DNA from 2 places in the Flavobacterium psychrotrophum genome. Region 1 is predicted to be linked to the other one. Evidence: riboswitches for the same ligand, from Rfam matches in the RefSeq annotation. Region 1 holds a riboswitch; the other holds the start of a gene.
The links. A riboswitch is a leader RNA that binds a small molecule or an ion and turns the genes downstream of it on or off. The one in region 1 is predicted to bind cobalamin.

Region 2: another riboswitch for cobalamin. It lies ahead of DYH63_RS12615 (TonB-dependent receptor plug domain-containing protein); the one in region 1 lies ahead of DYH63_RS19610 (T9SS type A sorting domain-containing protein).

The regions. Positions count from the first base shown of each region.
Region 1 covers NZ_CP031557.1:4,506,427-4,509,592, reverse strand. The annotation lists gene DYH63_RS19615 (tetratricopeptide repeat-containing sensor histidine kinase) at 1-729, shown strand, start outside; cobalamin riboswitch at 1,130-1,322, shown strand; gene DYH63_RS19610 (T9SS type A sorting domain-containing protein) at 1,439-2,740, shown strand; gene DYH63_RS19605 (T9SS type A sorting domain-containing protein) at 2,740-3,166, shown strand, end outside.
Region 2 covers NZ_CP031557.1:2,921,627-2,924,792, forward strand. The annotation lists gene DYH63_RS12615 (TonB-dependent receptor plug domain-containing protein) at 1-1,536, opposite strand, end outside; cobalamin riboswitch at 1,567-1,773, opposite strand; gene DYH63_RS12620 (ABC transporter substrate-binding protein) at 1,829-2,965, shown strand; gene DYH63_RS12625 (iron chelate uptake ABC transporter family permease subunit) at 2,971-3,166, shown strand, end outside.

The sequences.
Region 1 (3,166 bases):
GCATTATTAGGGTTTGCTGCCGGGCTGGTAATTATTATGAGGTTAAAAGCAAAGAACAAAGAGTTGGTACACAGGGAGCATCAGCAAAAGGCAAACGAAAAAATATACAGCCTGCTAATGCAACGCGAGGCCGAAGCCGAAATTGCCAAGATGAAAGAGCGCAACCGCCTGGCCATGGAGCTGCATGACGGTATATTAAACCGCATATTTACCACCCGATTTAACCTGGAGCAGCTGCAAACCATACAGGAAGACAAAAAGAAATTGCTGGTACATGAACTTCAGGAAACGCAGGATGAACTCCGCAAGATATCGCACGATCTTAAAGAAAGTTTTTTGCCTGAAAATGAAAGTTATGCCGGGGCTTTATACAAGCTCGTGCAAAAACAACAGGAAGCAACCGGGCCAAGCTTTGAGTTGTATGTAGATAAATTTATCAACTGGGGCAGCATATCGCCAGAACGCAGGGTGGCCATTTTCAGGGTGGTGCAAGAAGCCTGTACCAATGCAAAAAAACACTCTGAGGCAGAGAACTGTAATATTGCCGTCATGGCCCAGCGCACAGCATTAAAACTGCGCATCTGGGATGACGGCAAAGGCTTTGATCCTAAAAAAGTGAAATCAGGAATTGGCCTCAGGAATATCAGCGACCGGATCAAAGCGCTTAATGGTACTTTTAATATAAAAAACACGCCCGGAATGGGTACAGTGCTGGAAATAATTGTTTAACCGAAATAGTTGCTGTAAACCTAATGCTGTCAAACTGTAGAAAACACTAATGTACTATCCTACAGTTTGCTGCATTGTGCATTGTTATTAAATAACGGTGCGATGTGTGGGTTGAATTTGTTAAGTAACGTGGCGACAAAGGAACATATTAAAAAACAACTGTTAAAATATATGTTAAATTATATGCTTACCTACAAATGTTAATTGAGGTTTTTCCTCAATTAACATGTAAGAATTTAGCTTCTTTATATTTGTAATTACCAGAGTTTATAGTATTCATGATACAAGATTTTAGGGCATACAAAAAACGCATGTTTTGGTAACCGCCCACATTCATTGAAGAATATTCAGTTACACATACCAAATTGCATTGTTTACAATAATATCTTTAAAAAAATCTTACCTTTGTCGTTGTTAAGGTTACCCACGGTATTTAACCCAGGGTATTAAAAGGGAATTTGGTTAAAATCCAAAGCTGTTCCCGCAACTGTACGCTACTAAGCTTGTTGATACATAAGTGCCACTGTTTTTACTAACGGGAAGGCCATCAGCAAGACGCAAGCCAGGAGACCTGCCTTTACCATTACGAATTTAATATCCTCGGGTAAAGGATCTGGTTTGTTTTATGCCTGCACATGTTTTTTTAAACATACTGCACAGCTACTCATACTTCATCTTAAGCCCATAATTTTTTAATTTAATTTTTAAGATGAAAAAAAACTACTTTTCTAAAAAAATCTGTTTCCTTGTACTTTACTTAACAGCCATTGTTCCGGCTTTTGCACAATCGTTTACCGATGGTATTTTTGTACTTAACGAAGGTGGTGCCGGTAGCGGCAACGCTTCTGTGTCGTTTCTTGCAAACAACGCAGAGCAGCCTGTAAACAACATTTACGCAACAGTTAACCCTACTCAGGGCGCACTTGGTGATACTGCACAAAGTCTTAGCTTTAATGGTAACTATGCTTACATTGTACTAAACATTTCTAACACCGTTAAAGTTGTTAACCGCACTACTTTTGAGTATGTTGCTACAATAAGCACCGGGCTTGTAAACCCGCGCTACATGGCTTTTTACGATGGTAAAGGTTATGTAACCAACTGGGGAAATGGTGGTAGTGCTGCTGATGGCTACATAGCTGTTATAGATCTGCAAACCAATACTGTTGAATCTACTATAACTGTTGCTCCGGGTGTAGAGCGCATCCTTACCGTAAACGATAAGCTATATGCGGCGCACCAGGGTGGTTTTGGCTATGGTACTACGTTATCTGTAATAGACCCTGTAAGTAACACTGTTAGCTCAACTGTTACCGTAGGCGATGTCCCTAACAAAATGATCGTAGATGGCGATTTTATGTATGTACTTTGTGGCGGAAGGCCAAGCTGGGGCGCTCCGGAGACTGATGGTTCTCTTGTAAAAATAAACCTTGCAGATAATACTGTGGTTGCTACAACAAACTATGAAGGCCTGCACCCTGCAAACCTTGAAATAGACACTACCGGTAATTTCTATTTTACATCTGCTGCCGACATTTATAAAGCAGCGTTTACAACACCTGAGACAATTACCGAAATAGCATCTTTAGAGCCTCAGGGCGCTTATGGCGTATATGGCATGAACCTTATAGACGATACCCTTTATGTTGCTGATGCAGGTAATTATGTAAGCCCGGGTACTGCTTATCTATTTAGTACTACAGGTACACCACAGGGTAATTATACAGTAGGTGTAATACCTAACAGTTTTTATAAGGCAGATAGCAGCCTTAGCATTCCTGTACAACAGGGCAATCAGCTTGCGGTATACCCTAACCCGGCATCCGGCCAGTTTTTTGTAACTACCGATGCTGCTGCTGAAGTAGCTGTTTATGACCTTACCGGCAAAGAAGTTTTAAAAGCAAAATATGCTGCAACGGGTGTAAACATTGCAAACCTTTCTCAGGGTATGTATATGGTAAAAATATCTGACGGTAAGCAAACTACCATGAAAAAGCTTATTGTAAAATAATGCGCACTATTATTACAGGCCTTCTCGTTTCTGCTTCGGCATTTTGCCAGTCCTATGCTCCCGCCGCCGGAATGCCCGGTAGTACGGCTGTGGCCAGTAACAGCCCGCAAATTACAGGCTGGGCTACAGGCATAACAGTAACCAGAGGGCCTGTAAATATTGCCAACCCGGATTTTATGGCCGGAGGTAGCAATTTTGCAACATCAGGGCAGCCTGATGCCGCATTAGGCAGTGTAACCGGAAATTCGGTAAGCCTGGGTGATGGCGGGCAGGCAACGCTTAGTTTCGGTACGCCCATTACAAACGAAGCCGGTTTTGACTTTGTTGTTTTTGAAAACGGGGCAAGCGATTATCTGGAACTGGCTTTTGTAGAAGCAAGCTCAGATGGCATTCACTTTTTCCGTTTCCCGGCACATAGCCAAACAC
Region 2 (3,166 bases), 1.6 Mb from region 1:
CATTTGGTTTTTGTTACCATCCTTTTGAGAAATGGTATAGGCATAGTTAGCATTCAGGCTAAAGGTGTGTTGCCCAAATTTTTTATCCCAGCTAAAAACCGCCTCGCCGCCATAGCTTTTAGCTTTATCAACATTTTCCGGCCTCCAGATACCGCCCACTCCCGGAACCCAGCGCAGCATATCGGTAAGGCGGATGTAATACCCTGTAAGGCTCAGCATGGCTGTACCTTTAGTAAACACATTACCTACCTCTGCCTGGTAAGAACTTTCAGGCTTTAAGTTCGGGTTGCCCGATCCTTCCCAGTACAGATCGTTAAACGTAGGTGCACGAAAGTTTCGTGAGCCGTTTACCTTTACCGCATAGAAGTCGCTTACCTTTACCCTGGCTCCTGCCGAAAAAAGTAACGGACTGCTATAAGCATTACCGCTTTCTTTCCGCAAGCCGGCTTCATACTGTAATACTTCTGTAATGCTATGCTTAAGCAATAGTGCACCCGATGCTGTGTTGCGGATGTTTCTTTTAATGTCGCTACCCTCGCCATCATTATGAGTAAGGTCGGCAATGGCATTTAGTTTAAGGTTTGGGGTAAAATCATAGGTTGCATCATATCGGGCTATCATGCTTTTTACTCGGCCTGTAGTATAATTTTCATTAGTATAATTTTCATAATACTTGTAATGCTCTTCAAGGTAAGCAGCCTTAAGCCTACCTGTAAATTTGCCGTATAGCGCCGTCCATTCTACCAGGTTTCGGGTATTTGTATCATCATACATACTGCTTGATGGCGCTGCCAGCGTACCACTAAAATGGCGCTGCCCGTCAAACAGGTAGCTATAAAAGCGCAGTATGTGCTTATCTGTTAGTTTATAGCCAAGAGCCGCATTAAGGCTGGTATTATGGTATTGGCCATTGGTATTATAAACATCGTAACCGGGATATTTATAATCGTTATCGCTCTTATTATGACTTACAGAGGCATTTACACTAAAGCGTTCGCTGCCTGCCATAACCTTATAATTAGCGCCCATTGTGGCAAAACTGCCATAATCGGTGCGCACTTCATTTACAAAACGGTTTGTAAAAACCAATGAGTTATCAAGGTGGATGCTGCCCCCTATAGCACTACTGCCATAAATAACGCTACCCCCGCCTGCACGTACAGATACTTCGTTAAAATCGCGGGCGTTTAATGTATTAAAATCGGTTTGCCCGTTGAGTTGCGAATTGATGTTAATACCATTCCACACCACTGCGGTTTGCTGTGCCGATGTACCCCGAAACGACGGCGACGATACCATGCCGGGGCCGTTTTCTTTAAAATATACCAGTGAATTGTTTACCAATAATGAAGTAAGCGAAGCCCCGCTCCTGCCAATAATGGAGTCGCTGAGCTTTTGTACAGACTGCGTTTTCGAAAAATCGCGCAGCTGCGTATCAGACACTATTACTTCAGTAAGGGTAATGGTGTCCTGCTGTGCGCTTGCAACAACACACATGAACAGGAATACAAAGACGAAAAGATTTTTATTTGCCATAGCTGGAGCCTTTTTTCCCGAAGGCCGAACAATTTAATTTTACTGTAGGCAGGTCTCCTGGCTTGCGTACTGTTGTTTACCTTCCCGCCCTTAAAAGCAGTGGTGTGCAGATAACAACAGCCTTCCGCCCGTGGCGGAATAAGCTTACAGTTGCGGGAACAGCCCAGGCATATACCTGATTCCCTTTTAATGCGTTATGCGCTTTTGCGCAAAGCAACCTAAAGATGGGTGCAAAGATAAAGGTTTTGTTGCGCAATTTAATTCATAACTTTGCGGCAGCTGAATATTTTTTATGAAGAAAATACTTTCCCTGCTTTTTGTTGCACTATTAGCAATAACAGCCTGTAAGAACACCACCGATGCCCCTGTAGCTACAGTACAGGCAACAACCAACGCTATTAAGCACGCTAAAGGATTGCAACTTTATAAATATAAAGGCTTTAGCCTTGTAAAAGTTACACAACCGTGGCCCAATGCTAAAGAAAGTTATACTTATGTAATGCTGCAAAAAGGCGCCACCCTGCCCGATAGCCTTAAGCAATATACAGTAGTTAACGTACCCATTAAAAGCGCCGTGGTTACCAGTACTACACACATACCGTCGCTGGAGATTTTAGGGGTAGAAAACACGCTGGTGGGCTTTCCCGGTACGCAGTATATTTCGTCTGAAAAAACGCGTGCACTTATTGATAGCGGTAAGGTGAAGGAAGCCGGTGCCAACGAAAGCCTGAATACCGAAATTATTATTGACCTTAACCCTGATGCCGTAGTAGCTTTTGGGATAAACAGTACCAACAAAACCCTGAACAGCCTTGAACAGGCGGGGCTTAAAGTACTGTATAACGGCGACTGGACAGAGCAGACACCACTGGGTAAAGCCGAATGGATAAAGTTTTTTGGCGCCCTTTACGGGATGGATGATAAAGCCGATGAAATTTTCTCTAAAATTGAAAAAGACTACCACGATGCGCAGAAACTGGCGCAAAACATAAAAGAAAAACCAACCGTTATGGGCGGCGCTATGCTTAACGACCAGTGGCTGCTACCGGAAGGAAACAGCTGGGCCGCACTGTTCTTAAAAGATGCAGGCGCAAATTACCTTTGGGCAGACAGTAAAGGTACAGGCAGCCTTAGCCTCTCGTTTGAAACCGTGCTGGAAAAGGCGCAAAACGCTGATTACTGGATAGGCCCAAGCCAGTACACATCGCTTAAACAGATGATGGAAGCGAATCCTCATTATGCAGAATTTAAAGCGTTTAAAAACAAAAAAGTATATTCGTTTAGTACCAAAACCGGCAAAACAGGCGGGCTTATATATTATGAGCTTGCCCCAAACCGCCCTGACCTGGTGCTTAAAGACCTGGTATATATTTTTCACCCTGAATTATTACCGGGCTATAAGCTGCAATTCTTCGAACAATTACAATAATATACGTGCCCAACCAACGCCGAAATAGTATTCTTTTTACTTGCCTGGGTATCGCCCTGGTAATGCTGTTTTTGGCAAATATCAGCCTCGGTGCAGTAAAAATTCCGCTTACAGATGTGGTTAATGCACTAACCGGCAACCATGCTTCAAAACCCGCATGGGACTATATTATTCTATCCTATCGCCTGCCAAAGGCTATTG